One region of the Exiguobacterium sp. s194 genome, then DNA from elsewhere that is predicted to be linked to it. Evidence: predicted binding sites of a transcription regulator. Region 1 holds the regulator's gene; each other region holds the start of a gene.

Region 1 (6,127 bases):
AACATCCACAATAAATCTGTTTCGAGCGATTCTCGGTTGATCTCATCGACGATTCGGCCGATGATGCGTGGCGGCACGAGTTCGAGCGCCGCAACGAACATGAGTAGGACGATACCGAGCGCATACGTCCGCCATTCGAGCTTGAAGAACCAAGCCAATTGTTTGAATACACGAATCTGAAACACCCCCTATGTTGTCTTGAATTCAGACTATTCTTTTAGATTAGCGAAAGTTTGTTCGATTGTCTAACAAAAAATGGATACAAAAAGCACTTTGCGGGCGCAAAGTGCTTCGGTCGATCCGGTTTATTTCTTTTCGTTCTTCATTTGAACGTTCATGGCGCGCATCACTTGGTTGACTTTCTTCTGTGACGGCTTTTGACCCATTTGCATCATCAATGTACGAATCATATCTTCGTTGATCGGTGGGTTCTGTTCGAGGTAGTTCATCATGTATTTACGAGCGATAAAGAAACCGATCGCAATACCCCCGATTAGTGCTGCCACGATCAGAAGAATCCAGAATAATGTACTCAAGGCTTAACCTCCTCTACCATATGAAACATCGTTTTTTACTATACACTATATTACGCTAATTCGCTAGTCGTCTGTAAAAAAAGTGGTGACCCAAAACTCCGGGCCACCACTGATAGTAAGCGATTAAAGTGATTTGACAGCAGCGACGACGTTGTCGACCGACATGCCATATTCTTTCATGAGGAGATCCCCAGGGGCAGAGGCACCGAACTTGTCGATTCCGAGTACTTTACCGCCGAATCCGACGTATTTGTACCAGCCGAGTGTCGCGCCCGCTTCAAGCGAGACACGCTTCGTGATTGACGAAGGAAGGACCGATTCTTTGTATTCTGCTGACTGTGCTTCGAACAATTCCCACGAAGGCATCGAGACGACAGCCGCGTTCACGCCGTCAGCCGCGAGTGCTTTGCGAGCTTCGACGAGGACGTGTACTTCAGAACCTGTACCGAGGAGGAGGACGTCCGCCTCGCTCGAGTTACCGGCGACGACGTAGCCACCTTTAGCCGCTTCTTCGATCGACGTGCCTTCGAGTTCTGGCAACGCTTGACGCGTCAAGACGAGAAGTGACGGTGATGATTTCGTTGTGATTGCTTGCTTCCAAGCCGCAATCGTCTCTTTTCCGTCAGCCGGACGGAGAACAGACAAGTTTGGCATCGCACGGAAGCTCATCAAGTGCTCGACCGGTTCGTGTGTCGGGCCGTCTTCGCCGACCGCGATTGAATCGTGTGTCAAGACGAACGTCGATGGGATTCCCATGAGGGCCGCGAGTCGTACCGCTGGACGCAAATAGTCTGAGAAGACGAAGAATGTCGCGCCGTAAGGAAGGACACCACCGTGGAGTGCCATACCGTTGACGGCAGCTGCCATTGCGAATTCACGGACGCCGAACCAGATGTTGCGGCCTGCTGGATCTTCATCGAAGTCTGCAGCACCTTTAATCATCGTGTTGTTCGAGCCCGCGAGGTCAGCCGAACCACCGAAGAGTGTCGGCACCGCTTTAGCGATTGCGTTCAATACTTCACCGCTCGTTTGACGTGTTGCTTTCTTCGAACCGATTTCGAACGTCGGCAGCTCGCTGTCCCAACCTTCTGGGAGCTCGTTGTTCACTGCACGCTCGAACTGGGCACCGAGTTCAGGGTGTGCTGACTTGTAAGCTTCAACGAGTTCGTTCCAGTCCGCTTCATGCTTCGCGCCTGGCTCAACGACTTTATCGTTGAACAAGTCGTATACTTCGTTCGGTACGTAGAAGTTTTCGCCTTCCCACTTGTAGAACTGCTTCGTGAGCTCGATTTCAGCTTCGCCGAGTGGCGCGCCGTGTGAGGCCGATTTCCCTGACTTGTTCGGTGAACCGAAACCGATGACCGTCTTCACTTCGATGAGGGTCGGTTTCGACGTTTCCGCCTTCGCTTCGTCGATTGCTTTCGCGATTGTATCGATGTCCGTGCCATCTTCAACGCGAATCACTTGCCAGCCGTAAGCGTTGAAACGATCTTCGACACTTTCTGAGAACGACTTGTGAAGGTCGCCATCGAGTGAGATGTCGTTTGAATCATAAAGGACGACGAGCTTTCCGAGTTTCAAGTGACCAGCGAGTGAGGCAGCTTCTGCCGACACGCCTTCCATCAAGTCACCGTCTCCGCAAATCCCGTATGTGAAGTGGTCAACCACTTTGAACTCATCACGGTTGTAAGTCGCTTCCAAATGCTTTTCAGCCATCGCCATACCGACTGCCATGGCAATCCCTTGGCCAAGCGGTCCAGTCGTCGCGTCGACACCAGCCGTGTGACGGTACTCTGGGTGTCCAGGCGTCTTCGAATCCATTTGACGGAACGATTTGAGGTCGTCGAGTGAAAGGTCGTAACCAGATAAGTGAAGAAGCGAGTACAAGAGCATCGAACCGTGTCCCGCTGAAAGAACGAACCGATCGCGGTTGAACCAGTTCGGGTTTTTCGGGTTGTGACGCATCTTATCCGTCCAAAGTGTGAACGCCATCGGAGCCGCACCCATCGGCATCCCCGGGTGACCAGAGTTCGCTTTTTGGACCGCATCAATCGAGAGCGTCCGAATCGAGTTAATCGCTAATAATTCTTTAGTAGTTGTTTCCACTAATTTCATCCTCTCTGTTGTTACAAAGTTTCTACCCGTCATATTTTAGCATACTCATTCGTGTGTCACAACTAATTAATTAGTATAACACATTAGATGGAATCGTTTACTTCCTTTCGTCCAAAATCAGTCCATTAAGTCCCCCTGATCGCCGTTCGCGTATAACAAACATGCACACCCTATATGAAATAGGATGTGCATTCGTGGTCACTCCGAGCGATGTCGTTTCTGCTCGTCTTTCAATTTTTCAGGCGTTACGTCGTTCCCGTCCGGATCGACGACCTTCATCCCCATCATTTGCGATTTGAATGATTGGCGGAACGCTTGCAAATATTGTTGGCGCAGCGCTTGCTGCTCATCCATCTCTTCTGATGACAGTCCATCTGTCTTGGCTTTGTTGGCGAGAAAATTGATTCGCTCCAACTGTTCAGGTGCTAGCATCAGGCTCGCCCCCTCTCTACTGAATTTGTTCTTCTACTGTACAAAATCAGCGAGCAGGAATCAAGTTTCTGGCACTGATACGTGCTCCAAATAACGACGGTTCACGGTCGCTTTCGACACCTCATAGCCAAAACCACGTAGCGTGGCGGCAATTTCAGCGAACGTCAGTCCGCGCTCGCGCAGTTGGACAATTTCTTCGATCGGCACTTCGATTCGGCTCCGACCGCCTTGATCGTGATGTTGGATGTTGCGGTGCGGGTTGAACCCGTTCGCGACCGCCCGACGCATGCCGCGTGAGATTTTCGCATTATGGATTTTACGCTGGTATTCCTCGACGACACTGACGATTTCAAGCACCATCTTCTCGGCATCCGAGACGACGTATTCATCGGACGATTGCATCGTCAACAAGCGGACGTTATGTTTCATGAGCGTATGCAAGATGGCGATTTTCGCGTTCCCTCGTCCGAGGCGGCTGTCATCGCTCACGAGCACGGCATCGAGATTAGATGTCGAGACGTGCTCCAACAAATCGAGCAACCCCGTCCGATTGACCTCATACCCACTCTCTTGCTCACTGATCACATCGACGATTTCAGCGTCAAGACGTTTCGCCATCCGCGTCAGTTCGTCCGCTTGGCGACCGAGTGACGTCTCTTGCGTGGACTTGTTCGTCGACACGCGACAATAAATGACGACTCGCATCCCGTCACTTCCTTTCTTTCCATTCGCCCTCTACGATACACAGGTTCGGGGGCTGTTCGCAATCAGAAAAGATTATTCGGCGGCGAACCACGTCGTCTTGTCGTCTTCTTTCTCAGCGCGTTCAGCGAGAAGCTGTGCCTCGAGCGACTCGGCCTCCGTCAAGGCGACTTCTTCTTCGACGCTATGCTCGATTACTGGTTCGGTCGCGACGACTTCGACATCGTGGCGCATTTCCCCGACCATATAAAACGCGAACATTCCAAGTGCCAACATGCCGACTAAAATGATTCCATTGATTGTGTCTCTCATAACGATTACCTCCTGGGAATAAGAATACACGTTCTCGAGAACGTCTGTTCGTTTATCTGTTCTCATCATAAAACAAGAACTTCTGTTCGGTCAAGTGGAAAAAAACGAACGAATGTTTGTGCGCTCATGTGTTCTTGTGTTAAACTAAACCCATAAAGAATAGGATGCGTTCGCAGGTTATTCGACATAATCGAGGTGAAATCCATTGAAAAAAATGTCAGCAAGACAACAACAGATTCTTGATTTTATAAAAGCCGAGGTCCGGGCGAAAGGGTATCCACCTTCCGTTCGTGAAATCGGAGAGGCAGTCGGACTCGCATCGAGCTCGACCGTCCACGGCCACTTGGACCGTCTAGAGAAGCGTGGATTGATTCGACGTGACAAGACGAAGCCACGTGCCATCGAAATTTTAGATGAAGAGATGTCAGTCGTGGAAGACCATGATGCCGTCATGTACGTGCCGGTCATCGGGAAAGTCACGGCCGGTACGCCAATCACGGCAATCGAGAACGTGGAAGAGCACTTCCCGCTCCCGGCCCACGTCGTCGGTTCCGACAACGTCTACATGCTCTCGGTATCGGGAGACTCGATGATTAACGCCGGCATCTTGGATGGGGACCGTGTCCTCGTCCGCCAACAGAACACGGCCGACAATGGAGAGATTGTCGTCGCCATGACGGATGAAGGCGAAGCGACAGTGAAGCGGATTTATAAAGAAGCTTCGAAAGTCCGTCTTCAACCGGAGAACGATGAACTCGAAGCGATGTATTTCGATAACGTGTCGATTTTAGGGAAGGTCATCGGTGTATACCGTACGATTCACTAATGGCGAGTGGCAAGACACATACCCGTACGAATCTCGTGGCAATCGGTGCTCTTGCGATTGCCACGCCTTTTATTGACATCGATATTCCGACCATGTTCCTATTCGGCGCCCTAATCGGGACGTTCTGGCTCTCCCCGGACCTTGACTTAAAGTCGGACGCCTATTATCGATGGGGACCGCTTCGGGGCTTTTGGCTCCCTTATGTGAAGATTATGCCCCATCGGTCGTTATTCTCGCATTTTCCGCTCTTGAGCGATCTGATCCGGGTCATCTATCTCGGTTTCCCGCTCACGCTCGTGCTCACGTTCACGCCGTATGAGGAAGCTGTCAGATCGTGGCTCGACCTGAACGGGGCCGCATGCTTCTTCGGACTCGTTTTCGCGACGACGCTACATACGACGCTCGACTATGCGTCCACGTTCTTCAAACGTGCCTTTTAAGCCAAACATTTATGCCATACACCTAAAAGGGCAGCCCGTCTAGTAGAGACTGGGTTGCCCTTTTTGAACTGTTTATTATATAGAAGCTCAATAACTTTTATGCAACATGACATGATGTTCTGCCACTTCTCGTCCATTGACCAGCAAAACGACACGATGCTCCCCTGAATAATGCCGACGAGTCGTCAAATCTGCCCAACTGTGCATCCTGTTCGCTACAAGTCGCGCACCCCCGGGGACGATTTTGTTCGCTAGCAGAAAAGCTTTACGACTCGCTTTCCCGTTCGCTTTTATGAAATCGATGGCGTATTCGACCCGAATATAGGCGCCATCGCCTGGACGAATCGACACATCGTACTGAATCTCGCACGTCTCTCCTATGCTGAGCACGTTCGGATGTATCGAAATCGATGCGTTGACGGTCAAATCCGTTTCTTGCGTATAACCGAACAGCGTTAAGGCGTCAGGATGTGCGGATTTGATCAATGTTCGGCACGCATGTCTGATGACCCAATCGGTATGAGGATGTTCGCCTTGCCATCGACGCGAGACTTCGAGCACGGCTTCCGGGTGATCTTTCGAGATATCGTTGAGATTGTTGGCGACACTTTTCCTTACATATAATGATGGGTCTTCTTTCAATAACTCTAAAACCGCAAACACGGGAGCCGGATTTTCTCTGAACATCGGTAATGACTCCGCCCACGGAAGACGAGGACGACAGCCTTCACTTGCCAATCTTCGCACATGCTCATTCGGATGCT
Region 2 (6,127 bases), on a different contig from region 1:
ACGACGGTCGGTCTCTTCAATCGCGCGCGTCATCGAGTCGGTCATCTTATCAGCGAACAAGATGACGTGCCCGTTCGAGTTCCGCGCCGCCCGCCCGATTGTCTGAATGAGCGATCGGTCCGAACGGAGGAACCCTTCCTTGTCGGCGTCTAGAATCGTGACGAGACTCACTTCCGGGATGTCTAGTCCTTCCCGCAGTAAGTTGATTCCGACGAGGACGTCGTATTTCCCGAGACGCAGGTCACGGATAATCTCAATCCGCTCGAGCGTCTTGATTTCCGAGTGCATATAGTTGACCTTGATGCCCGCTTCACGCAGATAGTCCGATAAATCCTCGGCCATCTTTTTCGTGAGCGTCGTCACGAGGACGCGTTCGTCCTGTTTGATGCGGTCGCGAATCTGATCCATCAAGTAGTCGATCTGTCCTTTAATCGGATGAATCTCGATCGTCGGGTCGAGTAGACCCGTCGGCCGGATGATCTGTTCGATCATGTTCGGTGTATGTTCAAGCTCGTAAGGACCCGGTGTCGCCGAGATGAAGATCGCTTGCGACAACTTCTTCTCGAACTCGTCGAACTTGAGTGGTCGGTTGTCTTTGGCCGAAGGGAGACGGAAACCGTGGTCGACGAGCACTTGTTTCCGGGCCTGGTCGCCGTTGTACATGCCGCGCACTTGCGGGAGCGTCACGTGCGACTCATCAGCGATGAGCAAGAAGTCTTTCGGGAAGTAGTCGATGAGCGTGTACGGCGTCGCCCCTGCCTCCGTCAAGTTCAAATGACGTGAATAGTTCTCGATGCCTGAACAGTAGCCCATCTCGCGCATCATCTCGAGGTCATAGTTCGTCCGTTGTTCGAGGCGCTGTGCTTCAAGCAGTTTGCCTTCTTCGCGGAACTTTTCGAGCTGCTGTTCGAGCTCGGCCTCGATGTTGACGATTGCTTTTTGCAACTTCTCGTCACGAGTGACGAAGTGGGACGCCGGGAAGATCGAGACGTGCTCCCGGTCGGCGATAATCTCTCCGGTGAGGGGGTCCATCTCGCGGATGCGGTCGATTTCGTCACCGAAAAACTCGACGCGCAAGCACTGCTCGTCACGTGACGCCGGGAAAATCTCGACGACATCCCCGCGGACACGGAAACGGCCGCGCTGGAAATCGATATCGTTCCGTTCATATTGAATGTCGATCAGTTTGCGGAGCATCTGGTCGCGCCCCATCTCTTTGCCGACGCGGAGACTTAAGACGAGACTGTTATACTCTTCCGGGTTACCGAGACCGTAAATACAGGAGACGGAGGCGACGATGATGACGTCGTCCCGCTCGAACAAGGCCGATGTCGCCGAGTGGCGGAGTTTATCGATCTCATCGTTAATCGAGGCATCTTTCTCGATGAACGTGTCGGTCGACGGCACATACGCCTCCGGCTGATAGTAGTCGTAATAACTGACGAAGTATTCGACGGCGTTGTTCGGGAAGAACTCTTTGAACTCGGAGTAGAGCTGTCCGGCGAGCGTCTTGTTGTGGGCCAAGACGAGCGTCGGCTTCTTCACTTCTTGGATGACGTTCGATACGGTGAACGTCTTCCCGGTGCCGGTCGCACCGAGCAACGTCTGATACCGGTCGCCGCGATTGATTCCTTCGACGAGCTGACGAATCGCTTCCGGTTGGTCGCCGGCCGGCTTATATTCTGAATGTAAGTCGAACGGAACGCTAATCTTATCCATGTATATTCCTCGCTTTCTTTACCTTGCATATTGGCTTGATTATATCACATACACGAACAAATATTCGCTTCTGACACGCTTCCCAAATCGTTCCGCTTTTCGTTATCATGGAGAGTGAATCTAAACAGAAACGAGTTGGTCGTCATGTGGTCGCTTCTCTTTCTCCCGCTCGGTGCCGTCGTCGGCGCCTTGTCCGGCTTCTTCGGCATCGGCGGCGGGGTCATCATCGTCCCAGTGTTGCTCTTTAGTGGATATTCGGCGGCCGAGGCCGTCGCCACGTCGCTCCTATTCGTCGTCGGGACGAGCCTGTCCGGCGCCAAGAAACATACGTCGCTCGGCAACGTGTCCTGGTCAACAGGCATCACGGTCGGCTTGGCCGGTGCAGTCACGGCGCAGCTGTCGAGCCGGCTCGTCCTCTCGATCTCGGGCACGTATGACTGGTTGCTCAATCTATTTTATCTGGCTATCCTATCTTATTTTGCCGTTACGCTATTAAAGAAAACATCTAAACCGCAGAAGCCGAAAAAATCATCGCTGCTTGCCGCCCTCGTCATCGGGATGATGGCCGGGCTGTTGTCGGCGCTGCTCGGTATCGGTGGCGGTTTCATCATCGTCCCGCTCCTCGTCAGTTGGCTCGGCTTCTCGACACATCGCGGGGTCGGGACGAGCCTGGCTGCCGTCCTGTTCATCTCGCTCGGCGGACTCGTCGGTTATCTCCCATCGCTGTCGCTCGACTACGTGACACCGCTCGCGTTGGTCATCGGCGCTTTCATCGGGGCCCCGTTCGGCGCCACGCTCACGAATCGCTATCACGATAAAGAGATCTCTAACCGACTCGCCTGGTTGTATATGGCCGTCATCACCTCAATCGCGCTCGATCTTGGTGCCGCCGTCTATGCGCCGCTCGCGTACGTCAGTTTGGCGGTCCTGCTCGCTTTTCTTGTCGGGATTGGACTCGACTTCAAACGGCGTATTGTCAATCAAAACCACTTTTCATAAGAAAAGTGGCTTTTTTTGCATATTCGGTTTTGAAACGCTTACATTTGGGGCATATAATGAAGTGGTAAGCCAAATTTAATATGGAAGGAAGGGAGTATCACATGTCAGCATTCGTCAGCGAAATTATTGGTACAATGCTACTCATCTTGCTCGGTAACGGTGTCGTCGCCGGCGTCGTCCTCCGTCATTCGAAAGCGGAGAACGCAGGTTGGGTCGTCATCACGTTCGGTTGGGGCTTCGCTGTTATGATCGGGGTATACGCAGCCGGAATCTACGGAGGGGCGCACTTGAACCCTGCCGTCACGGTCGGGCTCGCGACAGCAGGCTCATTCCCTTGGGCTGATGTGCCAGCCTACATCTTGGCACAGTTTATCGGGGCGTTCATCGGGGCCGTCCTCGTGTTCGTGCACTACAAACCGCACTATGATGTGACCGACGATCCGGGTGCCAAACTGGCCACCTTCTCGACCGCACCAGGGATTCGTAGCACGCCGTTCAACTTGATCGGGGAAATCATTGGTACGTTCGTTCTCGTCTTCGGAATTTTGTCATTCGGGGCCAACACGTTCACGGACGGCTTGAATCCGCTCATCGTCGGTTTCCTCGTTGTCTCGATCGGTCTCTCACTTGGTGGTACAACGGGATATGCCATCAACCCGGCACGTGACCTCGGGCCGCGGATTGCGCATGCGATTCTTCCAATCAAAGGCAAAGGGACGTCGGACTGGGGCTATTCATGGATTCCGGTCGTCGGACCAATCATCGGGGCGGTCATCGCCGCATTGGTTTACGGCATTCTTGTCCCATAATCTTTCTAATTTCTAAGGAGGCACTCTCATATGGAGAAAGAAAAACGTTATATCTTAGCACTTGACCAAGGAACGACAAGTTCACGGGCCATCATCTTCGACCATGACGGGAAAATCGTCACGGTCGCGCAACGTGAGTTCAAACAATACTTCCCGAAACCGGGCTGGGTCGAACATAACGCTAACGAGATTTGGGGTTCTGTCCTCGCCGTCATGGCCGAGGCGTTCGGGTCGGCTGATATCGATCCAAAAGAGATCGCGGCCATCGGAATCACGAACCAACGGGAAACGGCCGTCGTCTGGGAGAAGTCGACAGGACGCCCAGTCTATAACGCGGTCGTCTGGCAATCGCGGCAAACGGCTGGCATCTGTGACGAGCTGAACGCGGCCGGACACGGGGACTTGTTCCGCGACAAGACAGGCCTCTTGATTGACGCCTACTTCTCAGGAACGAAAGTCAAATGGATTCTCGACAACGTCGAAGGTGCGCGCGAGAAAGCGGAAGCCGGCGACCTCCTCTTCGGGACGATCGACACATGGCTCATCTGGAAACTCTCAGGCGGTCACGCCCACGTCACGGATTACTCGAACGCCTCACGGACGCTCATGTACAACATCTATGAGCAGAAGTGGGACGATGAGCTCCTCGAGATTTTGACGGTACCAAAATCGATGCTCCCAGAAGTCAAACCGTCGAGTGAAGTATATGCCAACACAATCCCGTACCACTTCTTCGGATTCGAAGTCCCGATTGCCGGTGCGGCCGGTGACCAACAGGCTGCCCTCTTCGGTCAAGCTTGCTTCGAGTCTGGCGAAGGGAAAAATACGTACGGGACAGGTTGCTTCATGCTCATGAGCACGGGCGAAGAAGCCGTTAAATCGGACCACGGGTTGCTCACGACGATCGCTTGGGGTTACGGCGGCAAAGTCGAATACGCACTCGAAGGATCGATCTTCGTCGCTGGTTCGGCCATCCAATGGCTCCGTGACGGACTCCGCATGCTCAAGTCGGCGAAAGATACGGAACAGTACGCCAACCGTGTCGAAACGACTGACGGCGTCTACGTCGTCCCTGCCTTCGTCGGTCTCGGTGCCCCGTACTGGAACTCGGACGTCCGCGGTGCCATCTTCGGCCTCACACGCGGTACGGAGAAAGAACACTTCGTCCGGGCGACGCTCGAATCACTCGCTTATCAGACGCGCGACGTCTTGACGGCGATGGAACAAGATTCTGGCATCGAGTTGAAGACACTCCGCGTCGATGGTGGTGCGGTCAACAACAACTTCCTCATGCAGTTCCAAGCGGACATCTTGAACGTGCCGGTCGAACGTCCGGAAGTGAGCGAGACGACGGCCCTCGGTGCCGCCTACCTCGCCGGACTCGCCGTCGGGTTCTGGAAAGACCAAGCTGAGATTAAACAGCAGTGGAAACTCGACCACCAGTTCGAACCGAACATGGACGAGGCACACCGCGAAAATCTGTATAAAGGCTGGCAACACGCCGTCGAAGCGACGATGGGCTTCAAACCATCGAAACTTGAACTTTAATCGAACGCACGAAAGGGAGCATCCGCCAAGGATGCTCCCTTTTATAATTTCCGTAACCGCAGACGCGGACTCGCCGGCTCGGCGACGAACAAGATGCCGAGCTCGTGCGGGTCAGTCTCATACATCGCCCGTTGCACGAAACGGATATCTCCGTTCAAGTTGAGCACCTCGAGCTTGATGTACGGCTTATGGAGCTGGAGCGCCTCATAGAAGCTGCTCCCGCCCGTGATGACCGTCCCGTTCACTTTATAAATCGACTCGCCCGGGATGAGCTGCATCGATTCACCTGGCGAACCCGGGAGCGTGTCGATGATGACCGCGCCCCGGTTGCCATTGATGAACACCGGTGTCGTCCCGCGGTTCTCTCGCTTGATCATTTGAAGCGCTAGCTCATACAAGACGAACACGACGAGCAAGCCGTAAGCCGCATACGGCACGTCGATGACGTACGACGCCCCGAACAAACCGAGGGCGACGAGCGCGAGCAAGCCGCGATACAGGCTCAGGCGACCGAGGAGCGTCCCTGGCAAGGCCCCGGTCGATAACAGGCTGACCCCGATTGGGATCGGCAAGATGACCGGCACCGGCATGTCGAGACCGAACGACGGTGGCAAAAAGACGACGAGCGGGAAAAACCAAAGCCGTTTGACGACGTGTCCGCCGATGAACTGACCTCGTTTGGACAAGATGAGCGTCGGTGACGTCTCAATCGACCCGTTCCAACGTAAGAGAATCGCTTCCGCCAATGTGACGACGCCGAACACGAGCGCATATACCGGCCACTCGACCTCGGATAGCCGGTCCATCCAGCCCGAGACGGCGCCGTAGTCGATGACGTCACGCAACGCGACCGCCGTCAGCATGAGGAGGAACGGGAACGCCGGGCTGCTGAAACGTGGGTGCATCGTCAAGACGATGAGCGCATACAGCACGCTGAACGTCACGAGCCATTCCCAGTTGACGGTCGTCTCGAGCAAAATCAATGCGGCTGAACCGATGACGGCGAGCAACAGGCTCGGCCATACAAAATGGCGCCAGTCCGACTTCGGCGA
Region 3 (6,127 bases), on a different contig from region 1:
TCCGCGTCCGTCTCCCATAACTGTGCTACGAATTCCGCTTGCCCGTGCATAGGGCATTTAGCCGCAAAGTCATCGACAGCGGTCTGTTGCCCATGGTTCAAAAGTTGTTCATATAGCCAACGTGTGTCCGGTAAGGCATGTTTCATCTGGCCTCTCCGCCTTCTCTGATTTGATGGTCTTTCGCTTACTCATGTACGCGGATCGTATCAATAGTCCAATGAAAAATGTACCGGTTCGTCCACTGACACTATTGACGGATTGACGTTCGAGTAGACGCGGGGCCGCCTACCTTCGATGGTAATCCTCGTGATGGCACCGCGTTCGACAAATAAATGCAATGAGCTCACTTCAGACACAATTGATTTGAATACAAGGACCGCTATGAGGTGTAGTCTGATACATTCCAGGGTGACATGCTGATCAAGCAAATCCGGGATTAACCGATTGGACACCTCATAGTCGGATGGATTCCCGTAAATGAGTGTTTCCGAATGATCCATTCTGACATGTCTTGGAACTTCTTTGTTGAATAGATAGTGATCGATTCTCAGCTTAGCGATTTCATCGGGTTTAATACCATTGACTGTCATTTCACTAAACATATGACTGCCATGTCTGTCTTCACTCGAGACCAGCTTGAGGTTGATTGTTTTTTCACCCCCGACCACTTCCACATTCACCTCGGCCACGCGGACATATTCAGCCGTATCTTCAATCGCGAAAGGTTGCTCAGTTTTCCACATCTGCTTGAGCACCTCCTCGACCCCTCTCGAGTTGTCTTCGGCCTTCAAGATCAAGCTGTATGCCTTGTCAGAACTGTTGTAGCGATAGGAGAAGTAACGTGCGCTCGAACTTCCCAATAGAAACCAGTCTCCAGAATTGTCGATCACCCGTTGTCCACCGTCAAAGAGTGGTGACAAATTCGACTCGGCCTGTCTCGTCTTTACATTCTTGATGATGACAGGTGGACCGGAGAGCGTGCTGTTTAAGACAGGATGTTGATTCTCGAATTCTTTCGAGAGAGCCCGGCTGACGTAAGCATAGAGCGTGTAGATATCAATCTCCCCGCTCAGGTTCGTCGCCCCACCTTCTAGGCCACGGATCAAATGATCTGTGAAGGCTCCATGCCCGTTTCGATCCCAAGCCAACTGATTTTCCGTGCACGCTGCGATGACGAACTTACCGGACCCTTTAATTTCAAGCCCTCTCTCCATCAGATTGTCGATTGATCGCATGAGCGCACCGCTATGACACGTATCAAAAAAGCTCAAGACTGTGCGGGCCTTTGTTTGATCGATATGGTCTCTGACATCGGACATGTTGATGCTGGTGTCACCTATAGCATGAATACCTGCATCATATGGAATGAAATACGCATTGGTTTGACTGAACCCCCCGTGGCCTGCCCAGTAGAGAAATAAGACATCATTTGGAGACGCATCTCCAAAAAAACTATGTAATGCATGGTCTAACATTGACTTGGTGGTCAAATTCCCATATAAAATCTGGACGTCAGATTTACCGAATACGGCGGGCTCTTCTGTCAATAATCGATTGATTTCTCTTACGTCGTTTAACGTATTCGGAAGAGCAGATATCTCATGGTCACGTTGCTCATTGACTGCAATTAATAGAGCTTTGTACAATGTAAATCCCTACCTTCTCATCATTTACATATATTGTATTATACAATGTACACATGCTCCAAACTTGAATAGAAAATCAATCACTCGATTCAGAAGACATGTCGACGCAGACTCTTTCATTCTCAATCCTTATTCTAAGAGCCATTGATAAACAGCTGATTTGAAAAGTAAAGTGCCTCTAGGTAAAAACAAAAAACCATTCGACTGAATGGTTTCCCTCGCTTGTCGATAGACAAGCCCACGTTCTTGCTTTTAGTGTTGTTCTTACGCTCCGTGCCTCCCGTCAGAAAGGGCCAGGAACATAGAGATGCGGCGGTGAACCAGCAGCTCTTGTTATCGGGCCGTCAGGGAGGCAGCGGTGCGATGAGCGACTTCGCCACAAGGCGTTAGACGCTCACGCATGAGCCCGGATCACCATTCCTTCTCCCATGCCCCGTCTTCAGACACGCCCCAATCCTCGAAGCGATACTTGATGAGCCAATGGACATGCATGAGTTCATACTCGAATATACCCTTGGATAGCTCTGAGACGACGAAGCGGACGTCCCCATCCGCCACCACCCATGTCCCATATAGATACACGATCTTGATCGGACGTTCTTCTACATCCAGATAGATCACCATGCGGAAGTAAGGCGAGTTCCGTCCTTCATCGAACCGGACGACCTTCTCGACGCCATGTTGCCTGTCGACGACACGCATCCACTCGGGATGTTCCATCAGTTCCGAGAACACGGTCCGGACGAACGGATCCAATCCTTCGAACGCATAGTCATCAAGCAGCCCCTCGTCCGTCACGCCTCCCCCTTCCGGTTCTCTCTAAAACGATTCCCCGTAAAAAGACAGTTCAGTCCTCATCCATACACTAGTAGAAACGATTCCCATTCAAAAATGTATACGCGTATACATGTATACACGTATACAAATCTACATGTATACATCTAGAAAATTCTTACGGTCGACCATATGTTCGAAGCGTATTGGTGGTGAAAAAAACTGTGCTTCTTGTCAATAACTCCCCTTCTTTCACATCACATAGGATATCCATACTCACAAGTTTAAATTCCCCGTTCTTAACGTTTAACCGATCCGGGAGGCGGCGTAGCAATACCTCCGTCATTTCGTCCATCGTCTGTTGGTCTAGTTGGAATTTATCCATCTGAATCGTCCTCTCCATTTGATAGCCTCATGATATCTCGCATTTACGCAAGCAACATCTCACCTAGTTTCACATAAGCCCTGGTGTTGTTTCAAACAAGCCCTAGGGCTTGTTTAGAAAACATAATCATTTTCAATAAACAAACCGTGTTTTCACTTCTACCATTTCATCAAACAATCTTCTTATGAGACAGACCAAAACAACGTCCAATTTTCACACACGAACCATCTCGTTTTCGTTATACGAAAACGGACCTTTTCCCGGATCCCGCCCCACGGATCCAGGCGAGAGCAACGCGAGTCGCCCATCCCGTCAAAGAAAAACGTACGTTTTTCGTCCGTGCCCTTACCGGACGGACCGGGACCGGTCCCCCGGCCCCACTCCATTCCGTTCAACCCATGTAACCTCGCTGTTTCATGCTGACGTACGACTCGTCCGACCCGAGGATGAGATGGTCGAGCACCGGGATGCCGATGAGGTCCCCCGCTTCATGTAACCGTTCGGAGACGAGGATGTCCTCCCGGCTCGGGGTCGGGTCCCCGCTCGGATGCTGATGACAGACGATGAGGCACGAGGCGTTGTTCAAGATGGCGCATTTGAAGACCTCTCTTGGGTGGACGATGCTCGAGTTGACGCTCCCGACGTGCGCCCGGTGGACACCGATGACCCGGTTCTTCGTGTTGAGCATAATGACAAGGAAAACTTCACGGTCGTCGTCCCCGATGAATGATGACCCGATTTGTCGGGCGCTGTCCGGCGAATGGATGATGGCGTGCTCGAGGGCGACCATTTCCTCGCGAACCTCTTGTTTGATACGGATGACCTCGATGATGGCGGATAGTTCCATGATGGTTTGTCCCCTTTCGGATAAGCTGTCCTCAGAACGAACACCGTTGTGCGTCCTGTTGACGGAAACGCAGCGAGCGTCGGGAGACGGTGCAAGGGCGACCGCAGGGAGAGCCTCAAAAAAATGCGTAGAGCGCACATAGGTCCAGGCTTCCGTAGCCAACGAGCGAAAAGCCTCGCTTTGAGCCTAAAGCGAAGGAAGACGGGCCGGAGGGCGCGTCATTTTTTTGACGTCCCTTGCACCGACGACCAGCGAGCTAGAGTACGGAAACAGGACGAACGGATTACCAATCACGAAAAAGGCTGTTCAAGCGAGGTAAATCGGGTATAAAATAAGAACAAACGTTCGTTTTATGGAGAGGGGTAATTATTATGACGATGTATCGCGATCGGGGCGAATTGAAATGGATCCCATTCCTCATGCCCGAGCACAAGGCGCTACTGACGAAATACTATAAAGAGATTCAAAAAATTGAGATGCCAGATATCGATGAACAGGTCCTATCGGTCTATGAGAATGTGCTGAACGACGCGATCTTCAGCGGAGATTTGGTAGAGGTAAAATATGTGGAGAAGCGGGAGATGAAACGATTCAAGGGTTTTGTGCACCGGACGAACTATATGGAGCGGACCGTCGAGCTGGCCAATCAGCGGGACGGGATCATCCATGTGCCGTTCGAGGCAATCATTCACGTGGAACAATCAATGGACTAACGCCCTAGCGGTTGTTCGAAGTCTGCGTCACGAAACGAAGTTTCGCTCCTCGACTTTTCAAAAAAGGAAGAGTAATTATACTCTTCCCAGACTGTAGACAAAACATTGTCTGCAGTCTTTTTTATTTGCCCGACCGGGCACAGCTCGCTTTTCTGGGGGCAAGCAGGGAGCCGCATCGCGACTTTGTCGCTGCTGGGTCTCCCTTTGCTTGCTAATCCCCTGGAAGTCTCGCCGTGCCCGCAGTCGGCCCACGCATCAATCCCTCTTTTCGTACCGTCGTCGCTTTTTTATAATGAGAGATATAGAAACAATTATGGAGGCGAATCGGATGATCAGGAAATCAACAGAATCGGAAACCAATCGGACACAACTGGAGATGGTCACGCTCGACGAGCTTGTGCCAGCAGACCATCTGGTCCGAAAAATCGAGGCGGTGATCGACTTTGAGTTCATCTATCCGCTCGTGGAGAACTTATATTCTGAGGACCGTGGCCGGCCAAGCGTCGACCCTGTCGTTCTGATCAAGATGGCCTTCCTTCAGTACCTGTTCGGTATCCGATCCATGCGACAGACAATTCGTGAGATCGAGACGAACGTCGCATACCGTTGGTTTCTCGGGTTCGGATTCACGGACAAGGTGCCACATTTCTCGACGTTCGGGAAGAACTATGTGCGTCGGTTCCAGTACACGAGCTTATTCGATGACATCTTCTATCATATCCTTGAACAGGCTGCGGACGCAGGGTTCATCGATCGCGCCGTCCTATTCGTAGACTCGACACACGTCAAAGCGAACGCAAACAAGCGGAAGCTCGTCAAGAAGACCGTCCGGCAAGAGGTGAAACACTATCAGGAACAACTCGATGCCGAGGTCGAGCGAGACCGCGAAGAAAGTGGAAAGAAGCCCTTAGGGCCAAAAAAGAATCAGGCGGAGGAGACGAAGGAAATCAAGGTCAGCACGACAGACCCTGAGAGTGGATATTACGTAAAAGGTGAGCGTGAGAAGCAGTTCGCTTACTCTGTCCATGCGGCGAGCGACGCCCATGGGTTCGTGCTCGGTGCTATCGTCACACCGGGTAACGTGCACGATAGTGTAGCGTTCCCCGATCTGCTCGACAAGGTCTCCGACCGCCTGATTCAACCGTTCGCCGCCGACTCCGCCTATAAAAATCCGGCCATTGCCAAGCTGCTGATTGACCGTGGGATCCTGCCGGTCTTCCCATACACTCGCCCGAAGGGTAAGAAGGGCGCCTTCAAGACCAAGGATTTCATCTACGACGAGCACCGTGACGTCTACATCTGCCCAAACAACGAGTTATTAACGTACAGTACGACGATGCGCGAGGGGAAACGCAAGTACGTCTCGAATCCCGCGGTTTGTGTGAACTGCCCGCTGCTCGAGCAGTGCACGAAGAGCCAGAAGCACCAGCGGATAATCGAGCGACACCTCTGGCAACCCTATATGGACGAGGTCGAAGACCTCCGCCACACGGAATTGAACCGCAACATCTATGACCGTCGTAAACAGACGGTCGAGCGCGTGTTCGCGGACGCAAAAGAGAAGCATGGCATGCGTTGGACCCGTTATCGGGGACTTGAAAAAGTTTCAATGCAGGCGATGCTTACTTTTGCTGCCCTCAATCTCAAGAAGATGGCGGGCTGGGCATGGAAGAACGCCCAGCCCGCCTGAAAAGGGGCGCGGGCAGAGCGCCTAAAGGCCCGAAAACGACAAAGTCACGTTTCAGTTCGCCTGAAACGTGAC
Region 4 (6,127 bases), on a different contig from region 1:
AATGATGATTTTGCAAACGTGATCATGCTCGATCCCAATTTATTAAAATTTTGTTCGAAGAAAGAGAATTTAGTTGGTTTTCATCCGGAGATTCAAGCGGAGATTGAGTTTGGGCTTAGTAACTCGGCGATGATTCAATCGGTTGATGAAATGGTTGATTTTATGAACGATTTTGTAAACGATAAAGAATACTTTTCTGGAATCAATGAGGCTATCATAGAAATTCGTGAGGAATTTGAAAAAAAACCTAAGCCCGCAGTGAAAAAGCTGATACTCAATGTTGAAAATGAAATTGATTTTTCTTATGCATTGTGGAAAAAAGAGCTAGATAGAGCTCTTGAAAAAGTAAAATTAATACACGAGAATTTGAGTGGTGGTAAAGATTTAAATGGGTATCGTGCCTGGTGGTATTACATTGGAGGCAATACAGCATATTTGTCTAAGAAATTTATTGATATTGATGACAATCTTGATAGAAATTATTATTCTTCCGCCTTAAAACTCTCCCATGGAATTACGTGGATGGCAGACTTAATTCGTACTGTCCCTATGGAAAAAGATATTCCAGAAGTCGATTTCTATCTTGCGACACAAACAGAAAATGTAGAAACGTTATTGAATGATTTAGGACTATTTGGGGGTTCATTTGAGAAACACATGAAACAAGTGATGGAATTAGTCAGCAATGACGACGCAAAAAAATTTGAAAAAGGCTTGAAACAGTTAGGTGTGGTTCTTGGCTTTGAGTCACTTCTTCCTGAGGGAGATACGACCCCAGATGGAATATGGTACATCAGGGACAAATTTTTCGTATTTGAAGCAAAGACCCAAGAAGATAAAGATGATCCTATATATAGTGACGCATGCAGACAAGCAGATGGACATAGAAAATGGACGACAGAGAGCATACCATTACCAGAGGGTGCATCAATTGATGTTGCCGTAGTTAGTCAAAAAACTACAATCCGTAAAGATGCATTACCACAATCAAGAGGATTATTTCACATCGATACATCCGATATTAGAAAATTAGCATTGGAAGCAACAAGTTCATTAAGAATGATTCGTTCTGTTTTAACGAAGGATAAAGAGCCAAATCTTTTTCATAAAGAACATATTGCAAATACTCTAATTAAAGAAAAATTAACATTGCGTGACATTGAAACAATTTTCAAGAAAAAGTCTCTTGATGAGTTAGAGCAACATTAAAATTATGCAATTTTTTTGAGAAGATACGGTTTTCAGATGACATAAGTCCTTTAATATGATTGCTATTTTATTAAATTCAAAAGGAAGAGTAATCATACTCTTCCTTTTGAATTTTGAAAAGTCGAGGAGTGACACTTTGTTTCGCTACACAGACTTCGGAAAACCTCCAGAACATTAGTCCATCGATTGTTCCACGTGAATGATTGCTTCGAATGGCACCTGGATAATCCCGTCCCGCTGATTGGCCAGCTCGACGGTCCGCTCCATGTAGTTCGTCCGGTGCACAAACCCTTTGAATCGTTTCATCTCCCGCTCCTCCACATATTTCACCTCCACCATATTCCCGCTGAAGATCGCGTCATTCAGCACATTCTCATAGACCGATAAGACCTGTTCATCGACATCGGGCATCTCAATTTTTTGAATCTCTTTATAGTATTTCGTCAGCAGCGCCTTGTGCTCGGGCATGAGGAAGGGGATCCATTTCAACTCACCTCGGTCGCGATACATCGTCATTACAATTTCTCCTTTCCATAAAACGAACGTTTGTTCTTATTTTATACCCGATTTATCTCGTTTGAACAGCCTATTTCGTGATTGGTGATCCGTGCGTCCTGTTTCCGTACTCTAGCTCGCTGGTCGTCGGTGCAAGGAACGTCAAAAAAATGGCGCGCCCTCCGGCCCGTCTTCCTTCGCTTTTGGCTCAAAGCGAGGCTTTTCGCTCGTTGGCTACGGAAGCCTGGACTTATGTGCGCTCTACGCATTTTTTTGAGGCTCTCCCTGCGGTCGCCCTTGCACCGTCTCCCGACGCTCGCTGCGTTCCCGTCAACAGGACGCACAATGGTGTTCGTTCTGAGGACAGCTTATCCGAAAGGGGACAAATCATCATGGAACTATCCGCCATCATCGAGGTCATCCGTATCAAGCAAGAGGTTCGCGAGGAGATGGTCGCCCTCGAGCACGCCATCATCCACTCGCCGGACAGTGCCCGACAAATCGGCGCATCGTTCATCGGAGACGACGACCGTGAAGTGTTCCTCGTCATCATGCTCAACACGAAGAACCGGGTCATCGGCGTCCATCGGGCGCATGTCGGGAGCGTCAACTCGAGCGTCGTCCACCCACGGGAGGTCTTCAAATGCGCCATCCTGAACAACGCCTCATGCCTCATCGTCTGCCACCAACATCCGAGCGGGGACCCGACACCGAGCCGGGAGGACATCCTCGTCTCTGAACGGTTACATGAAGCGGGTGACCTCATCGGCATCCCGGTGCTCGACCATCTCATCCTCGGTGCGGACGAGTCGTACGTCAGCATGAAACAGCGAGGTTACATGGGTTGAACGGAATGGAGTGGGGCCGGGGGACCGGTCCCGGTCCGTCCGGTAAGGGCAAGGACGAAAAACGTGCGTTTTTCTTTGACGAGAGGGGCGACTCGCGTGCTCTCGCCTGGATCCATAGAGCAGGATCCGGAAAAGGGTCGTTTTCGCATGACGAAAACGAGATGGTTCGTGTGTGAAGATTGGATGTTATTTTGGTCTGTCGCATAATTTTTTTGATGAAATGGCAGAAGTGAAAAGAGCGTTTGTTTATTGAAAATGACCATGTTTTCTAAACAAGCCTTAGGGCTTGTTTGAAACAACACCAGGGCTTACGTGAAATTAGGCGAGATGTTGCCTGCTTGGATGCGAGGTATCATGAGGCTATCAACAGGAGAGGATGATTCAGATGGACAGCTACCAACTAGATCAACAGACGATGGACGAGATGACGGAGGTATTGCTTCGACGCCTTCCTGACCGGCTTCAAGAAGATTTTGATGACTTAAAACTTGTGAGCATGGATCTGCTTTGTGATGTGAAGGAAGGAGAGCGCTTGACCCACCTCACCGTCTTCTTCAATACCAATATGATTCGACGGAATCGTCGTACATAAGAAAAAGGAATCATTGTATACATGTATATGTGTATACATTTTTTTGAAAGTCTTCATTTCTGTAGGTTCATGAACAAGGACTGAACTGGTTTTTTACGGGGAATCGTTCTATAAAGAACCGGAAGGGGTGAGACGTGATGGACGAGGGGCTGCTTGATGACTATGCGTTCGAAGGGTTGGATCCGTTCGTCCGGATAGTGTTCTCGGAACTGATGGAACATCCCGATTGGATGCGTGTCGTCGCCAAGGACCATTGCGTCGAGAAGGTCGTCCGGTTCGATGACGGACTGAACTCGCCCTATTTCCGGGTATTGATTTACCTGGATGCGGAAGAGCGTCCGATCAAGAAAATGTATCTATATGGGACATGGGTGGTGGCGGATGGGGACGTCAGCTTCGTCGTCTCAGAGCTATCCAAGGGTGTATTCGAATATGAGGTGATGCATGTCCATTGGCTCATCAAGTATCGGTTCGAGGATTGGGGCATGTCTGAAGACGGGGCATGGGAGAAGGAATGGTGATTCGACTCAGAGACGGAAGGGCGGACCATCGATTCGCATGTGCGAAATGTTCGGGAAAAAATCCGCCAGTCCGGTTTTCCGGTCGATGATCATTTTCTCACGGTTTGGGGAATCGGCTACAAATGGATCCATGAAGCAGAATGATGCTTGATAAAAGAAAAGGTCCGTCGGAAAATATTGAACTGCTCCCCGTCAAGTAGACAGGGCAAATAATGAAAACCGGACTATGCGGCTTGAGACCTGTATTCTACAGGGCTCAAGCCGTTCAGTCGTTTCTGGAAACGATCATGGTTGTAGAACGATATGTAGGTCTCGATGGCTGATGTAAGTTCGCTGTAGGCCTGGAACTCACGCAAATAGTACATCTCGACTTTCAGGGTACCCCAAAAACCCTCGATCGGGGCGTTGTCGAGACAACGTCCGACCCGGGACATGCTGTGGGTCAGCCCCGCGTCTTCCACCATGCGTTTGAACCCTCTCGAGGTATATTGGAACCCCCGGTCGCTATGGATCATCGGACTCGCTCCTGAACGGAGCCCCGCGATGGCTGGGATCATCGTCTGGAAGACGAGCGCGTTGTTGTTGGATTTCCCGATGCGATAGGCGACAATCGAGCCGTCATAAAGGTCGATGATCGCGCTCAGATATGCCTTCCTTCCGGCGCCATATTTGAACTCGGTGACGTCGGTGCACCACTTCTCGTCCGGTCGGGACGCGCTGAATTCTCGGTTCATCAGGTTCTCGGCCACATGCTGCGGTGACGACTTCTTGTGCCGTTTTCGCTTCTGGCGGATGACCGAACGGATCTCATGGATGCGCATGAGACGATAGATACGCTTCTCGTTGTATGCCGGCAGGCCATGCTGGCGTCGTCTCCGGTTGACCGTCATGGTGATCCGTCGATAGCCGTAGGTCCCGTTCACCTGGTCGTAGAGGAGGCGGATGTCCTCTAGTAGGCTTAGGTTCTCCTCCTCGCGTACCGAGACGGTACGCTTCAACCATTTATAGTAGGAGGCGGCCCGTGAGACCTGCGCAATCTCGCACAGGAGCACGACCGGGAACGTGTCGGTCGTCGACATTTCCTCAATCGCCATGTAACGCAATTGTAGCCGGATTTGGCTGATCAACCTCTCCTCTCGATCTCCTCTAACTTTTTTAGGAACAGGTTCTCGGCCCGCAGGCGCTCGTTCTCCCGCTCGATCTGTTGGATGCGACGTTCGAGCTTCTCTTCGTTGGTCAGTTCCTCTTCTTGCTTCGTCCGTCCGCGGCGGTCCTCGAGCCCGTGCACGCCATCGGCGTCATATTTTTTCGTCCAGCCGTAGACCTGGTGGTACGACACGGCGAATATCTCGGCCGTCCGTTGATAGTTCCGTCCATTGTCCAGGCAATACCTGACGATCTCCATGCGTTCCTCGAATGTGGTCTTTCTCCCTTTTGTCATAGCTCGATCCATCCCTTTTCTCGAATCTGTTAACTCGCTATGACTAGTATACTTCTTGATCCACCGATATAGAACCGAACGACTACTGATTTGATGTCTGGAGAGGACTTCCACCATGGTGACCCCATCGAGATAGTCACGTACGGCCGCTATTTTCTGTTCCTTTGTGTACAGTTTCCATGTCCTCGACTCCTTCAAGGCGTCGATTCCGCCGGTCTCGAATTTCACTTTCCACACCCGGAGGGTATGCTCAGAGACGTCGTGGGCCTCCTCGATTTCCTTCCACGTATATGTTTCTTCTTCCATCATCCGTAGTGCACTCAGTTTTTGTTCGATTGAATGCCGACTTCTCGCCATAAAAAACACTCCCCAATCAGATAAACAGATTTGTTATTTCATCTGTCTACCTATTGGGGAGCATATCATATTTTCGACGGGCCTTTTTGAGTAAGGTTATGCGGCGTTACGGCAAGCTTCTGCACATCTACGGCAAGCTTCCGCACAGCGTCTGCAATGTTCATGATGATCGGCGTGCTTCTCACATTCCTCTGCGCAAGCTTCGCAAATGGTTGCGCAAACGGCTGCCAGTTCGGAAACGAACGGTGAATTGTGAGTAATGGCATGTTCCAAAAATGCACAAATGTCCGCGCATTCCCGGTCTAATCGAATGCACTGTGCTAGCATCTTCACATCGTCTTCCTGCAGACAAGCGTCAAAACAATGGTTACATTCCGCTGCACAATCATGTAATGCCCGAATCAATTCCTGATGTTGTTCATGAGCCATGTTAAAACCTCCATTTCTTATTTTTGCTTCATTTACTGGATTTCCCTCTCCTTTCCAAACTAAACAGAAATACCGAAACTCCATAGAAACTGCACATTTTATAGACAAGTAATCAAATATTAAAATCAATGGTGCGGTTTTTTTGGGGGGGTCATTGTGAACTTCTAAATTAGAGTCATGGAAACAGCGATAAAGTAAAATGATACTAAACACTTGATATACCCTATCGGGGTAT

Evidence for each region. The regulator LexA, encoded in region 1, represses DNA repair genes until DNA is damaged. The targets are predictions, from matches to a motif close to CGAACATATGTTCG.
Region 2: a site for LexA is predicted at 1,773-1,786, ahead of uvrB (excinuclease ABC subunit UvrB). Genes of this name have one in related genera too.
Region 3: a site for LexA is predicted at 3,987-4,000, ahead of KNP85_RS13975 (YolD-like family protein). Genes of this name have one in related genera too.
Region 4: a site for LexA is predicted at 1,749-1,762, ahead of KNP85_RS14285 (YolD-like family protein). Genes of this name have one in related genera too.

What each region holds. Positions count from the first base shown of each region.
Region 1 covers NZ_JACSLT010000005.1:56,700-62,826, reverse strand. Annotated here, with positions in the region: gene KNP85_RS07370 (ABC transporter transmembrane domain-containing protein) at 1-176, opposite strand, end outside; gene KNP85_RS07365 (YneF family protein) at 306-536, opposite strand; gene tkt (transketolase) at 660-2,651, opposite strand; gene KNP85_RS07355 (DUF896 domain-containing protein) at 2,850-3,083, opposite strand; gene KNP85_RS07350 (YneB family resolvase-like protein) at 3,144-3,788, opposite strand; gene KNP85_RS07345 (hypothetical protein) at 3,861-4,097, opposite strand; gene lexA (transcriptional repressor LexA) at 4,303-4,923, shown strand; gene KNP85_RS07335 (metal-binding protein) at 4,923-5,363, shown strand; gene KNP85_RS07330 (DNA alkylation repair protein) at 5,451-6,127, opposite strand, start outside.
Region 2 covers NZ_JACSLT010000002.1:231,550-237,676, reverse strand. Annotated here, with positions in the region: gene uvrB (excinuclease ABC subunit UvrB) at 1-1,719, opposite strand, end outside; gene KNP85_RS03120 (sulfite exporter TauE/SafE family protein) at 1,834-2,718, shown strand; gene KNP85_RS03115 (MIP/aquaporin family protein) at 2,820-3,527, shown strand; gene glpK (glycerol kinase GlpK) at 3,558-5,075, shown strand; gene KNP85_RS03105 (PDZ domain-containing protein) at 5,117-6,127, opposite strand, start outside.
Region 3 covers NZ_JACSLT010000012.1:12,619-18,745, reverse strand. Annotated here, with positions in the region: gene KNP85_RS13995 (hypothetical protein) at 1-146, opposite strand, end outside; gene KNP85_RS13990 (caspase family protein) at 207-1,646, opposite strand; gene KNP85_RS13985 (hypothetical protein) at 2,058-2,444, opposite strand; gene radC (RadC family protein) at 3,197-3,652, opposite strand; gene KNP85_RS13975 (YolD-like family protein) at 4,024-4,365, shown strand; gene KNP85_RS13970 (IS1182 family transposase) at 4,694-6,055, shown strand.
Region 4 covers NZ_JACSLT010000012.1:85,524-91,650, forward strand. Annotated here, with positions in the region: gene KNP85_RS14280 (DEAD/DEAH box helicase) at 1-1,209, shown strand, start outside; gene KNP85_RS14285 (YolD-like family protein) at 1,384-1,725, opposite strand; gene KNP85_RS14290 (JAB domain-containing protein) at 2,097-2,552, shown strand; gene KNP85_RS14295 (hypothetical protein) at 2,938-3,144, shown strand; gene KNP85_RS14300 (hypothetical protein) at 3,282-3,665, shown strand; partial or broken gene KNP85_RS14305 (winged helix-turn-helix domain-containing protein) at 3,666-3,809, shown strand; one part of gene KNP85_RS14310 (IS3 family transposase) at 3,890-4,824, opposite strand; one part of gene KNP85_RS14310 (IS3 family transposase) at 4,824-5,463, opposite strand; gene KNP85_RS14315 (four-helix bundle copper-binding protein) at 5,560-5,892, opposite strand.